One region of the Roseixanthobacter liquoris genome, then DNA from elsewhere that is predicted to be linked to it. Evidence: riboswitches for the same ligand, from Rfam matches in the RefSeq annotation. Region 1 holds a riboswitch; the other holds the start of a gene.
What was found. Region 1 has a riboswitch for thiamine pyrophosphate ahead of thiC (phosphomethylpyrimidine synthase ThiC). Riboswitches for the same ligand answer to the same signal wherever they lie in the genome.
Positions count from the first base shown of each region.

Region 2: another riboswitch for thiamine pyrophosphate. It lies ahead of thiO (glycine oxidase ThiO); the one in region 1 lies ahead of thiC (phosphomethylpyrimidine synthase ThiC).

Region 1 is NZ_CM195537.1:3,188,767-3,196,124, reverse strand. Features, by position in the region: gene V5F84_RS14410 (alpha-hydroxy acid oxidase) at 1-545, opposite strand, end outside; tRNA gene V5F84_RS14405 (tRNA-His) at 666-742, opposite strand; gene V5F84_RS14400 (hypothetical protein) at 1,079-1,453, shown strand; gene thiC (phosphomethylpyrimidine synthase ThiC) at 1,523-3,388, opposite strand; TPP riboswitch at 3,479-3,614, opposite strand; gene V5F84_RS14390 (thymidylate synthase) at 3,792-4,586, shown strand; gene V5F84_RS14385 (protein-methionine-sulfoxide reductase heme-binding subunit MsrQ) at 4,676-5,566, shown strand; gene V5F84_RS14380 (hypothetical protein) at 5,639-6,376, shown strand; gene miaA (tRNA (adenosine(37)-N6)-dimethylallyltransferase MiaA) at 6,487-7,358, opposite strand, start outside.
Region 2 is NZ_CM195537.1:3,903,016-3,910,373, reverse strand. Features, by position in the region: gene amaB (L-piperidine-6-carboxylate dehydrogenase) at 84-1,610, opposite strand; gene V5F84_RS17705 (NUDIX domain-containing protein) at 1,692-2,135, opposite strand; gene V5F84_RS17700 (glutathione S-transferase family protein) at 2,249-2,854, opposite strand; TPP riboswitch at 3,115-3,214, shown strand; gene thiO (glycine oxidase ThiO) at 3,203-4,399, shown strand; gene thiS (sulfur carrier protein ThiS) at 4,402-4,626, shown strand; gene V5F84_RS17685 (thiazole synthase) at 4,789-5,586, shown strand; gene V5F84_RS17680 (thiamine phosphate synthase) at 5,620-6,255, shown strand; gene V5F84_RS17675 (sigma-54-dependent transcriptional regulator) at 6,364-7,358, opposite strand, start outside.

The sequences.
Region 1 (7,358 bases):
TCGATGCCGGGCGGCAGGCGGAAGCCGGCGCGCTGCTCGCGGTTGCGCAGGCTCGCCGGCGCGTCAACCGTCACCACCAGGGCGCGATAGCCGGCCGCCCTGGCGCGCGCCGCCAGATCGGCCGTGAAGCCCCGGTCGTGCTGGATATAGAGCTGGAACCACAGCGGCCCGGTGGCGGCGGCGGCGATGCGCTCCAGGCTCTCGCTGGCCTGGGTGCTGACCACCGTCAAGGCCTTGGCGGCGCCCGCGCCCATCACGGTGGCGATCTCGCCCTCCGGCTGGACCAGCCGGTGATAGGCCACCGGCGCCAGCAGGATCGGATGTTCCAGCGCCACCCCCAGCAGGGAGAGGCGGGTTTCGGCGCCGGAAAGGTCCGCGAGCACGCTGTTCTGAAGCTTGATGCGGGAGAAGGCGGCGCGGTTTTCCCGCAGGGAGATTTCGTCCGCCGCGCCGCCGTTCACATAGGCGCGCGCGCTCTCGCTCATGCGCTGTTCGGCGCGCGCTTCATAATCGGCGAGGGCGACGGCGGGGGTTGAGAAATCCATGCTCCGTTTCATACACCAGCGCCGCGCGCGATGCGCGGGGCGGGATGCGAGCGCGGCCCCGCGCTTCGGGCACGGGGAGGGGACGCAAGACCGGCGCGCAGAAATGGTGGGGATTGGCAATGGTACAGGTGGGTGGGCTCGAACCACCGACCTCCGGTTCCACAGACCGGCGCTCTAACCAACTGAGCTACACCTGCGAAGCTCCGGCGCGCGGGGGCGCCGAAGAGAGCGCGGAACCTACTCGGGACGTTCCGGCATTTCAAGGGGGGCGGCGCGGATTGTCCAGCGCCGTTTTGAGCTTTCTCTCAGCGGTGAAGGCGCCGCGTCGGCGCCTCATCGCCGTAGACCGAATTTGGATCTGCCGCCTGTTGCGCGGGGTGCGACCCATGGGTGCGTCGCCGGCCGCGCACATCTCTCTCAGCCGTCATGAATGAGATCCAAGTTTTTCCATATGACAAAGCGTCACGATTGACGGGATCAAATAAAATCTTAAAAAAATTCACCCGATTAAGGGTTTTATGGGGGTGGAGGTAATGAAATACACGTTCGCAGGTCTCTGCTTTGCTTTGTCCTGTCTGTTGATGATCGCGGTACCGGCGAATGCGGCCGGCAAACAGGATTTCGTGCTCGTCAATAAAACTGGCTATGACATCAGCCACGTCTATGTGTCTCCCGTGAAGTCTGACGACTGGGAAGAAGACGTTCTCGGCAAGGATGTTCTGGAAGACGGCGATGCTTGGACGATCAAGTTCAGCCGCAACACGAACGCGTGCAAATGGGACCTGAAGGTGGTCTATTCGGACGACGACTCCTCCGCCGTGTGGAAAAATATCGATCTTTGCAGCGTGGCCAAGATTACGATTCGCTATAATCGTAAATCTGATACCACGAGCGCAACATTCGACTGAGCAAGGCGACTTTCCGTGTCTTGACCCCGCCCTGTGAAGGGCGGGGTTTTCTTTTGCGGATGCGGGCGCTCAGGCCGCGGGCGGTTCGGCGACGTCGGGCGCGGGCGTGTAGATCTTGCTGCCGCCGTCGCGGAATTTCTGCGCCATTTCCGCCATGCCCGCCGCGGCCTGGTTGTCGGCTTCGGCGCGGGCGATGTCGCCGGCCTCGATCTTCAGCTCCTGGGAAATCTTCATGGAGCAGAATTTCGGCCCGCACATGGAGCAGAAATGCGCCACCTTGGCGCCCTCCGCCGGCAAGGTCTCGTCGTGGAAGGATTCCGCCGTCTCCGGGTCGAGCGACAGCGCGAACTGGTCGCGCCAGCGGAACGAGAAGCGGGCCCGGGAGAGCGCATCGTCGCGGATGCGCGCGGCCGGATGGCCTTTCGCGAGATCCGCCGCATGGGCGGCGATCTTGTAGGAGATGACGCCCGTCTTCACATCGTCGCGGTTGGGCAGGCCGAGATGCTCCTTCGGCGTCACGTAGCAGAGCATGGCGGTGCCGAACCAGCCGATCATGGCCGCGCCAATGGCCGAGGAGATGTGGTCGTAGCCGGGGGAAATGTCGGTGACCAAAGGCCCGAGCGTATAGAAGGGGGCCTCGTGGCAGACCTTCAGCTGCTTTTCCACATTCTCGCGGATGAGGTGCAGCGGCACATGGCCCGGCCCCTCGATCATCACCTGGCAATCGTGCTTCCAGGCAATCTCGGTGAGCTCGCCCAGGGTCTCCAGCTCGGCGAACTGGGCCGCGTCATTGGCATCCGCGATGGAGCCCGGACGCAGGCCGTCGCCGAGCGAGAAGGCGACGTCATATTGGGCGAAGATCTCGCACAATTCCTCGAAATGATCGTAGAGGAAGCTCTCCTTGTGGTGCGCGAGGCACCACTTGGCCATGATCGAGCCGCCGCGCGAGACGATGCCGGTGACGCGGTTGGCGGTGAGCGGCACATAGGCGAGGCGCACCCCGGCATGGACGGTCATATAGTCCACGCCCTGCTCGGCCTGCTCGATCACCGTGTCGCGGAAGATCTCCCAGGTGAGGTCCTCGGCGACCCCGTTCACCTTCTCCAGCGCCTGGTAGATCGGCACCGTGCCGATGGGGACGGGGGAGTTGCGGATGATCCATTCGCGGATGGTGTGGATGTTCTTGCCGGTGGACAGGTCCATGACCGTGTCGCCGCCCCAGCGGATCGCCCACACCAGCTTGTCCACCTCCTCGGCAACACCCGAGGTGACGGCGGAATTGCCGATATTGGCGTTGATCTTCACCAGGAAGTTCCGGCCGATGGCCATCGGCTCGGTTTCGAGATGGTTGATGTTGTTGGGGATGATGGCCCGGCCGCGCGCCACTTCCTCGCGCACGAACTCGGCCGTGATGTCGGTGGGGATGGCCGAGCCTAAGCCCATGGCCTTGTGGTGCGGGTGGGCGCCGCCATTGGCGCGGGCGAGGTTTTCGCGCGCGGCCACATATTCCATCTCGGCGGTGATGATGCCGGCGCGGGCATAGGCCATCTGGGTCGGCCGCTTGCCCGGCTTGGCCTTCAGGGGCTTCCTGCCGGTGCGGTCGAACGCCGGTAGGTGGCTGGTCTGGCCCGGCTTCAGGCCATCGTCCTCCGGCTTCTGCGCGCGGCCTTCCACTTCCTCGACATCGCCGCGTTCGAGCACCCAGCCGCGGCGCAGCTCGGCGAGGCCCTTGGTGAGGTCGATCAGCGCCGCGGGATCGGTATAGGGGCCGGAGGTGTCATAGACCCGCACCGGGCGTTCGGCGGGATCGGACAGGCTGATCTCCCGCATCGCCACCTGGACGTCGGGACGGGTGGCGGGAACGAACACCTTGCGGGACTGGAGCAGGGGGCCTGTCGTCACCTTCAGGGATGAGGTGGAGGCTTCGTCGAGCATACGGATCTCCTTCAAGCTCGCGCTTCAAATGAGATCCGGGGATTCGAGCTTAGGAGACGGGGGGCCCGCAGAGCGATTCGCATGCGAATCCCGGCGCGCCTATTCCGATCCCTTCGCCGGCATGACCCGGATCAGGTTCGAAGGGTCATCGCGGCGCCGGCGGTCGTGACGACCGATCCGGAAGGCGATCTCTCAGCCCCCTCGCGGGGCTCCCCTTGGAATGCGTCCACAGTGGGCAGGGGATTGATCCATGTCAACGCTGCGGTGCAGCGATGTCGCGGTGCGTCGCAACACGGATTTGTGTGGGTCCGGAGGCGGCTTTGCAGCCTGCGGCCATGACTTTTCCTGGTGGAGTGCCTAAATCTCGCGGAGAAGCGCGGAATTCGGACGGAGAAGGGCTGAGATGCGCCAGTACCACGACCTTCTTCTGCGCATTCTGGCCGAAGGCGTCCGCAAGGAAGATCGCACCGGCACCGGCACGCTCTCCGTGTTCGGCCACCAGATGCGGTTCGACCTGGCCGATGGCTTCCCCTTGGTCACCACCAAGAAGCTGCATCTGAAATCCATCGTCCACGAGCTGCTGTGGTTTCTGGCGGGCGACACAAATATCAGATATCTCAAGGAAAACGGCGTTTCCATCTGGGACGAATGGGCGGACGCGAACGGCGATCTTGGCCCCGTCTACGGCCATCAGTGGCGGTCCTGGCCGACCCCGGAAGGCGGCGTGATCGACCAGATCGCCCAGGTTGTTTCCGACATCAAGCGCACTCCGGATTCCCGGCGCCTCATCGTAACCGCATGGAACCCGGCCGATGTGCCGAAGATGGCGCTGCCGCCCTGTCATTGCCTGTTCCAGTTCTATGTGGCGGACGGCAAGCTCTCCTGCCAGCTGTACCAGCGGTCGGCGGACGTTTTCCTCGGCGTTCCTTTCAATATCGCCTCCTATGCCCTGCTGGCCGCGATGGCGGCGCAGGTAACGGGGCTCAAAGCTGGCGAATTCATTCACACGCTGGGCGACGCTCACCTTTATTCCAACCATATGGAGCAGGCGCGAGAGCAATTGACCCGCGCCCCGCGCCCCCTGCCGCGTCTGGTGCTGAACCCGCAGGTGCGCGACATCTTTGCGTTTCGCTATGAGGATGTGGCGATCGAGGATTATAATCCCCATCCGGCCATCAAGGCACCGGTGGCCGTATGATGTGGGGCCTCACGCCCTTGTGTAACGCGCGGCCGTAACTTCGGCGCCGGGCTTTGCGTAACTTGGGCGACAGCGAGAGAATACGCCCCATGGCCCTGTTTCACGAACGCAACGGCAAGTTCAGCCCGGAACTGACGCTCACTCTTCTTGGGGCGGCGATCCCCGTACTCTGGCTCGCGGGCTGGGCTCTGGCCGGTGATCTCGGCGGCCGGCCGGTCGCGGCGGCGATCCATTTCACCGGCCTGTGGGCGGTGCGTTTCCTGCTCCTGAGCCTCGCCGTCACCCCGGTCCGGCGCCTGTTCCATTGGCCGAAACTGGTCCTGGCGCGCCGCAATCTCGGCCTCGCGGCCCTGTTCTATGCCGTGCTCCATCTCGGATTGTTCGTTGTGGATCAAGGGTATAGCTTTACGGCGGCGGGGCGTGAAATCGTCTTGCGATTCTATTTGACCATCGGCGCCGTGGCCGTTGCCCTGCTGCTGGCGCTGGGGGGAACCTCGTTTGACCGCGTCATCCGCCGCATGGGGGCAAAGCGCTGGAATGCCTTACACGCCAGCGTCTATGCCATTGCGATCCTTGCCATCGCGCATTTCCTCATCCAGTCGAAGCTGGATGTGACCGAGGCCGTCATGATGGGCGGCCTGCTGATCGTGCTGTTCGTCTATCGCATCGTCTTCCATTTCACGAACCGCGTGGGGCCCTTGGCCTTTGCCGGCGTTGCGGTGGTCGGCGCCGTGCTGACCGGGCTCGGCGAAATCGCCTGGTACGGCCTTCTGACCGGCGTCGATCCCTGGCTGGTGGCGACTGCGAATTTTCAGCCGCAGCTGGGGGTTAGCCCTGCCGGATGGGTGCTGATCGCCGGCCTTTCGCTGGCGCTGGCGGCGGCGGTGCGGCAGGTCGCGTTCCCGCCGGCGAAGGCGACCCGTGCGGGCAAGCCGACCGGGGCGAAGGCGCCGGCGCCCCAGTCCACGCTCGCCCGATAACGCGCTCCCGCGATCCGTTTCGGCCGGCCGCCCGATGGGCTAAGCTTGAACGGGGATCGCAGGGGGGCGGGCATGGACAAGAAGATCAAGGGAATCCTGTGGTGGGCGTGCCTGGTCGTGGCGCCTCTCATTCTCGCCGGCATGGAGCTTTTCCACCCGGCGGGCTTCACCACCGATCCAGGCATGTATGCCTATTTGTGCACGTCCCAGCCGTTCGACCCGCGCTATTGGGCGCTCGGCTATTTCGGACCGCACTGGTGGTTCACCATGCATATGATCCAGCTGCCGATGCTCGGCCTGGTGTCCGTGGGGCTCTGGATGGCGGTGAGCGGTATCGAAGAGGGCGTCGCCTGCCTTCTGGCGTGGCTGTCCCGCATCGCCACCTTCCTGTTTCTTATCACCTATACGGCGCTTGATTCCATTGGCGGAATCGGGCTCGGCCGCAGCATGCTCAATATCGATGCCATGCGCCTGGACGGAACGCTGAGCGCCGAGCAGGCCCAGGGTGCGATCGCCCTGCTGAACCGGAACTGGACCGACCCCTGGGTGGGCGGGGTGGGCTCCTTCATCAGCCTGTCCGGCTCGTGGACCATCTTCCTGGCCGCGCTCTGCGCCGCCGTCGCCCTGCATCTGACCCGGCGGGCGCCCTGGCCGGCGCTGGTTCTGCTGGTGGCGTTCGGCTGGGAGATCCAGACCGCCCACGCCAGCCCCCATGGACCCATCGGCTTCCTGCTGCTGGCGGTCGCAGGCGCATGGATTCGCCTTTCTGCCCGGCCGGCCGTGGCCCGCACCGGCCTTGCGGCCGCCTAAAGGATTTCATCGTTTCGTAGAAGCGATGAAAATCTCTAACCCATTGCATTAGCGCATTTTCTTTACGCGAAGCGGTGTCCGCTTCGCGCGAAAATACTCTAGAGCGCGCCTCAGGCGGCCATCTCGTCCATCAGCCCATCGAGCGCCGTGGCGGGGGAGGTGCGGGGCCAGTCGGGCATCTGGTGGCGAAACCAGGTTTCCTGGCGCTTGGCATAGCGGCGCGTGTCGCCCTGGCCGAGCGCGACCGCTTCGTCGCGCGCGATCTCGCCGGCGAGATGGCGCATCAGGGGCGGCACGCCGCAGGCCTTGAGCAACGGCCGGTCCGCGGCCAGACCGCGGGCGGCGAGCCGTTCCACCTCGGCCAGGGCGCCGGCTTCCATCATCAGGTCGAATCGCAGGTCGATCTGACGGCGCAGGACCTCGCGCTCGAGATGAAGCACGCGCTTCACCACCCCTTCAGCCGGCAAGGCGGGCGGCTGCATGGTGCGCTGCCACGCGCTGAGCGAACGGCCGGTCGCCTCAACCACTTCCAGCGCGCGCAAGATGCGTTGGCGGTCGTTGGGCGCAAGGCGGAAGGCGGTCTCCGGGTCCAGTGTCGCGAGACGGCTGTGGAGCACGGGTGCGCTCTCGCCTTCGGCCGCGGCGCGAAGGGCGGCCCGCACCTCGCCGGGGATCGGGGGAATGGCGACCAGCCCCTCGGTCAGGGCACGAAAATAAAGGCCCGTGCCGCCGATCACGATGGGAAGCTGATGCGCCTCCCGCGCCGCCGCGATGGCGGCGATCACCTCGGCGAGCCAGCGGCCGACCGAATACTCCTCCGCTGCGGCGGCATGGCCGTAGAGCCGGTGGGGCACCCGCGCTTCCTCCTCAGGGCTGGGTCGCGCGGTGAGAATGCGCAAGTCCCCATAAACCTGCATGGAATCTGCATTGATGACGACACCGCCGGTGCGTTCGGCGAGGGCTATCGCGACCGCGGACTTGC
Region 2 (7,358 bases), 710 kb from region 1:
CTCCCGCACGCTGAACATGCCGATTATGAAGCAATATTTATGCCTTACAAGAAATCCGTCGCGCCGCCGGGCCGCCGCGCGCCTCAGTCCAGATCGAAGCTGACCCCCTGGGCGAGGGGCAGGGTGGCCCCGTAATTGATGGTGTTGGTGGCGCGGCGCATATAGGCCTTCCAGCTGTCCGAGCCGGCCTCGCGCCCGCCGCCGGTCTCCTTCTCGCCGCCGAACGCCCCGCCGATCTCGGCCCCCGAGGGGCCGATATTCACATTGGCGATGCCGCAATCCGATCCGGCCGCGGACAGGAAGCGCTCGGCCTCGCGCAGGTCGGTGGTGAAGATGGAGGAGGCGAGGCCCTGCGGCACGTCGTTCTGAAGGGCGATGGCCTCGTCCAGGGTCCGATAGCGCAGCACGTAGAGGATGGGGGCGAAAGTCTCGGCGCGCACGATGGCGCTCTGGGCCGGCATCTCCACCAAGGCGGGCCGCACATAGGCGCCGCCCGCAAGGCCGGCCGGCTGGACCCTTTCTCCGCCATGCACCGTTCCGCCTTCGGCCACGGCCCGCGAGAGCGCGAGGGCCATGGCCCGCGCGGCCGCATCGTCGATCAGCGGGCCGACGAGCGTTGCCGGATCGCGCGGATCGCCCACGCGCACCGAGCCATAGGCGGCCTTGAGGCGGGCGAGCAGGGCGTCATGCACGCTCTCGTGCACGATCAGCCGCCGCAGGCTGGTGCAGCGCTGGCCGGCGGTGCCCATGGCGGCGAAGGCGACCGCGCGCACCGTGAGATCCAGGTCGGCGGAGGGGCAGACGATGGCGGCATTGTTGCCGCCGAGTTCCAGGATCGCCCGTGCGAACCGGACGGCAAGGCGCGGCGCGACCGCGCGACCCATGGCGGTGGAGCCGGTGGCGGAGACCACCGGCACGCGCGGATCCTCCACCAGCGCCTCGCCCATCTCGCGCCCGCCGATCAGGAGCGTTGAGAGGCCGGCCGGGGCAGCGCCGAAGCGCTCCGCCGCACGCTCGAAGATGGCCTGGACGGCGAGCGCGGTCAGCGGCGTCTTTTCCGAGGGCTTCCACACCACGGCATCGCCGCACACCAGCGCCAGCGCGGCGTTCCAGGACCAGACGGCGACCGGAAAATTGAACGCCGATATCACGCCGACCACACCCGCCGGATGCCAGGTTTCCATCATGCGATGGTCGGCGCGCTCGGTGGTGATGGTCAGCCCGTGCAATTGGCGCGACAGGCCGGTGGCGAAGTCGCAGATGTCGATCATCTCCTGCACTTCGCCCAGGCCCTCGGAGAGGATCTTGCCCGCTTCCAGCGTCACCAGCCGGCCGAGGTCGGCCTTGGCGGTGCGCAATTCTTCGCCCAGCAGGCGCACCAGTTCGCCCCGGCGCGGGGCGGGAACGGTGCGCCAGGCGAGAAAGGCTTTGTGCGCGGCGCCGATCGCCGCCGCCACGTCGGGCGTTTCCGTGAGGGCGGCCACCTGTTCGCCGGTGATCGGCGATCGGGCCGCAAGCGTGCCGCCGGCGCGGACATCCGGCGCGACGCCGAGCCGATCCAGCAAGGCGGCGATTTCGACGGCGGGGGAGGGGGTGGAGGTCACGTCCATCGGAAAAGCTCCCGAATGAGAAAGGCGGCGGGTCGCGGACAGGCTTTGGTGCCGGCCCGGGGCACGGGCGGGGCGGGAGGCCTACCAGCGCGGATCCGGTGGCTGGCCGGTCTCGATCTCGGCGAGACGGCGCAAGGTGCCGGCGGTGACATCCTCGGGAAGGGCGTCGCGCGGAAAGAACCGCACCTCGCGAATTTCCAGATTGGGGCCGGGCAGCGCCGCGAAGGAAAAGCGCGGCACGAGATAGCAGGCCACATGATCGCGCCCGCCGACGCGGGGATTGAAGAACAGGCCGTGCAGCACCAGCGGACCCTCGGCGGTGACCGCCGCTTCCTCCATCAGCTCGCGCCGGGCCGCCTCTTCCGTGGTTTCGCCCACATCCACGCCGCCCCCGGGAAAATGCCAGCCGGGCGTATAGGAATGGCGCACCAGCAGCACGCCGCGCGCCTCGTCCATGAGGATGGTGCGCACACCGAGGGTGAGGCCGTGGCGCACGCGCCGGATGAGCGGAAGCAGAGGCAGCATGGCCGCCTTATAGCGCGTCCGCGGGCGTCTGGCAGCGGGCGCGTTGCGCGCCCCGAGCGCTCACACGAGGGGCCCTTGCGCCCCGAGCGCGGGCGGGCGCACGCCACGCGGCCTCAGGCGGCGAGCGCTTCCGCCTCGATGGCATTGGCGCGCTGAAACGCCGGCCGGGCTTCGCAGCGCGCCACATAGTCCGTGAAAACCGGCCGGGGCTCGATCACCTTCAGAAGCGTCAGCCCGTACCAGACATTGCTGCCCACCATCACGTCCGCGGCGGTGAACTGCTCTCCCAGCAGATAGGGGCCGGGCGTGAGCGCCGCTTCCAGCACGTCCATGACACGCTCGAAACTGCCCCAGCCGGCGGCCCGGCTCGGCAGGTTCACGCCGGCGAGCTTTTGGGTGAAGGCCGCTTCCATGCAGGCCGCGTCCCAGAACAGCCATTGCAGATAGCGGCCCCGGCGCGGATCGTCGATCGCGGGGGCAAGATGGGCATCCGGCGCCTTGTCGGCGATATAGAGGCAGATGGCGCCGCTCTCGGCGATCCGCGCGTCGCCATCCTCCAGGGCGGGCACCTTCATCATGGGATTGATGGCGCGGAATTCCGGCGAGGCGAGGAACGGCCCGTCGAGCGGCACCAGCTGGCGCTCATAGGGCAATCCGGCCTCTTCCAGCAGCCACAGGGCCCGGAAGGCGCGGGTGTGGGGCGCCCAATAGAGTTTCATCGTCCTGCCCTCGCTGACAAAGCCATGATAAGAACATAACAAGAACATTCGTGTGAGTCGAGGGGCCAAGGCGGCGTCGATCCGCGTCGTCCACAGCCCGCGCGCGGGCGGCAAGTCGCTCGCCCCCCGGCGCGCGGCGCGCCGCAATTGCGGCACGCCTGCGAAAAAGCTATGGGACGAAACGCGTTGCATCGCTTCGTGACGTTTCGATGCGAATTTTTGAGTTTTCCTTGCCGCCGGGGCGCTAAGCGGTGATACTGTCAGACGGCCTGGGGTGCCGCGCGTCACGCGCGGCTGAGATCATACCCATCGAACCTGTCTGGGTCATTCCAGCGTAGGGAGGAGCCGATGAGCACCCGCTTATCGTTCCCGAATAGTGTTTCTTCGCACGTCGAGCCGGCCCGCAGCGATGCCGCGGGACAGCGCATCGCCATCATCGGCGCCGGCGTCATCGGCCTCGCCATCGGCTGGCGCCTCGCCCAGGCGGGATGCAAGGTCGAGCTGTTCGACGCCGGCCTGGCCGGATCCGGCGCCAGCCACGCGGCCGCCGGCATGCTTGCCGCCTGCGCGGAAGCCGAGCCGGGAGAGGAAGGGCTGCTCGCCCTCAACCGCGCCAGCCAGACGCTGTGGCCCGCCTTCGCGGCGGATCTGGAGGCGGCCAGCGGCATGGATGTGGGCCTGCGCGAGGAGGGCACCTTGGTGGTGGCCCTCACCGCCGACGATGCCGCCAAGCTGCGTCACCAGCACGCCTTTCAAAAGAGCCTCGGCCTGCCGGTGGAATGGCTGACCGCCGCCGAGGCGCGCCGCAAGGAACCGCACCTCGCCACCAAACTGGCCGGCGCGCTTTGGTGTCCGCAGGATCACCAGGCCGACAACCGGCAGACGGCGGCTGCCCTGAAGGTGGCGGCGCTCAAGGCCGGCGCGGTGCTGCACGAACACGCCAAGGTGGAGCGGGTGGAAACCCGCGACGGCAAGGCGCGCGGCGTCGTGGTCGATGGTGTCCTCCATCCCGCCGATACCGTGATCCTGGCGGCGGGCGCCTGGTCGCGCGGCGTCTCCATCGCCCCGGCCGCGCCGCTTCCGGTGCGCCCCATCAAGGGGCAGATGCTGGCCCTGCGCATGGATCCGGCCGCCCCGCTTCTGACCCATGTGCTGTGGGGACCGGGCACCTATATGGTGCCGCGCAAGGACGGGCGGCTCATCATCGGCGCGACGGTGGAGGAGAAGGGCTTCGACACCGATCTCACCGCCGGCGGCCAGCTGGCGCTGCTCACCCATGCGTGGCGCTGCGTGCCCACCATCGAGGAACTGACCATCATCGAGCAATGGGTCGGCTTCCGCCCCGGCAGCCGCGACGATGCGCCGATCCTGGGCGCGAGCGAGGTGGAAGGCTTGATCCATGCCACCGGCCATCACCGCAACGGCATCCTGCTGCTGCCGGTGACCACCTCCAGCATTTGCGCGCTGGTGCTGGAGGGCCGGACCGACCCGCTCATCGCGCCCTTCGGCGTCGAACGTTTCGCGCCGCGCGCGGCGGCGGAGTGAGGATGATGGACACCGAAACCCTGCTCGATCTCCAGGTGAATGGCGCGCGGGAAACGCTCGCGGTCGCCACCATCGCCGATCTTCTGGACCACAAGGGCGTGGATGCCGCCCGCAAGGGCATCGCCGTGGCGCTGAATGGCGCCGTGCTGCCACGCGCCCGCTGGGCCGAGCACAAGCTCGCCGCGGGCGACGCGGTGGAAATCATCCAGGCCAAGCAGGGCGGCTGAGCCGCCCGCAAAACAAAGACCAGCAGGGCGGCTGAGCCGCTCGCAAAACAAAGACCGGCAGGGGGGCTGAGCCGCCCGCAAAACAGAGGCCAGCAGGGCGGCTGATCCGCCCTGCCAGACACCGACGAGCGCCCGCCGCATGCGCGGGCAAAGAGAATGACCATGAATGCTTCCCTGACCGCCGCCCCCAATGCCGACCCGCTGGTGATCGCCGGGCGCAGCTTCAATTCGCGCCTGTTCCTGGGCACGGCGGGCTATCCGAACCAGAAGGTGTTCCTCGATGCGCTCGACGCCTCGGGCGCGGAGATGGCCACCGCCTCGATCCGCCGCATCAGCCTGGCGAGCTATGAGGAGAGCCTGACCGACCTGCTGAACGGCCGGGTCCATATCCTGCCCAACACCGCCGGCTGCCAGACCGCGAAGGACGCCGTGCTCACGGCGGAACTCGCGCGCGAGGCGCTGGAGACCAATTGGGTGAAGCTGGAAGTGATCGGCGATCGCGAGCTGCTCTATCCCAATGTGGAAGAGCTGCTGAAGGCGACCGAGGACCTGGTCAATCGCGGCTTCGTCGTGCTGCCCTATTGCAATGACGATCCCGTCACCTGCCAGAAGCTGGCGGATCTCGGCGCCGCCACCGTCATGCCGCTCGGCTCCATGATCGGCACCGGGCTCGGCATCGCCAATCCGCACATGATCGAGCTCATCTGCGCCCGCTCTCCGGTGCCGGTGGTGCTCGATGCCGGCATCGGCACCGCCTCCGACGCAGCGCTGGCCATGGAGCTCGGATGCGCGGCGGTGCTGCTCAATACGGCGGTCTCCAAGGCGCACGATCCGGTGCGCATGGCCGCCGCTTTCCGCCACGCCGTGGACGGCGGGCGGCTCGCCCGGCTGTCGGGGCGTATCCCCAAGAAGCTGCATGCGGAAGCCTCCAGCCCGGAATTCGGCCTCGTCGGCAGCTGAGGGCTTGAGCTAGTCTGCGGGCAGGGAGAGTTCATGCTGCCGCAGCCGCCGATCCTGCTGATCACCGACCGTACCCAGGCGCGCGCGCCGCTGCCCCAAGTGGTGGCGGCGGCGCTGGAAGGCGGGTGCCGCTGGATCAGCGTGCGCGAGAAGGATTTGCCGCAGGCCGAGCAGATCGCGCTCGCGCGCGTCCTGCTGTCGCTCGCCGTTCCCTTCGGCGGCCGCGTCACGCTGCATGGGGCGTTCGAGCTTGCGGCGGAGGCGGGCGTGGACGGGGTCCATCTGCCGGCCGGCGCGGATGCGGCGCGGGCGCGGGCGCGGCTCGGCGCGGGTGCGCTCATCGGCCTGTCCACCCACGGGCTCGCGGAGGTGGCGGCGGCCGACGCCGGGTGCCTCGACTATCTCATCGCCAGCCCCGCGTTCGAAACGCGCTCCAAGCCCGGATATGGGCCGGCGCTGGGCGAAGCGGGCCTGCGCGCGCGTGTCGCCGCGACGTCCCTTCCCGTTCTCGCGCTCGGCGGGATCGAGCCGGACACGCTCGTCCCGTGCCGGGCGGCCGGGGTGGCGGGGATTGCCGTCATGGGCGCGGTGATGCGCGCCGCCGATCCCGCAGGCGAAATGCGCGCCCTCTGCCGCGCCTGGGCGCAAGGCGCGGGCGAAACCCGGTAGACCGGCCCCCAGGGGCGGGCCTTCGTTTTGCGAAAGCCGGGACGCGCTCCCGAAGTCTGATGCGCCGCGCTTCCGACGCGACGCCGAGCCATGGGATGCGAATCCACTCTATTGCGCCGGCCCGCGGCTGGTCCGATAGGCGGCCTGATCGATGCCGTGGCGGCGCAGCTTGTCGTAGAAGGTCTTGCGGGGAATGCCGAGCGCCTTCACCGCCGCCTGCACGTCGCCATAGCTTTCCGCCAGCGCCGCGCGGATTTCGCCGGCCTCGAACGCCTCCATGCGCTCGGGCAGGGGCGCCCGGTCGCCCGAACCGGCCGGCGCGACCGGATTTGCGACGAGGCCCAGGGCGACGCGCTCGGTATAATGGACCAGCTCGCGCACATTGCCCGGCCAGTCGTGGGTATCGAGATGGCGGCGCACGCTGTCGCCGATCTGCACCGGGGCGCGCTGGAACCTGGCGCAGGCGAGCGCGAGGAAATGGCCGAACAGCAGCGCCACGTCGGCGCGCCGCTCGCGCAGCGGCGGAATGTGCAGGGTCGCCACATGCAGGCGATAATACAGGTCTTCCCGGAACCCGCCCTGCCGCACCAGGGCCTGGAGATTGACCTTGGCGGCGGCGACCACGCGGATGTCCACGCGGCGCACCTCGTTGGTGCCGAGCGGAGTGATCTCGCGCGCCTCCAGCACGCGCAGCAGCTTGACCTGGAGCGCCGGCGACATGGCCTCGATCTCATCCAGGAACAGCGTGCCGCCGTGGGCATGCTCAATCCGGCCCACGCGCTTCTTCAGGGCGCCGGTGAAGGCGCCGGCCTCATGGCCGAAGAGTTCGCTCTCGATCACGCTTTCCGGCAGGGCGCCGCAATTCACCGCCACGAACGGGCGGGCGGCGCGCCGGCTGAGGCGGTGCAGGGCATTGGCCACCACCTCCTTGCCGCTGCCGGTCTCACCTTCCACCAGCACGTCGACGTCGGCGTCGGCGAGCTGGCGCAGGGTCTGCCGCAGGCGCGCCATTTCGGCGGTCTCGCCGAGCAAAGGCAGGTCCTCGCTGGCCGCTTCCGCGCGCCGCCGCAGCTCGCGGTTCTCCAGCACCAGGCGGCGCTTCT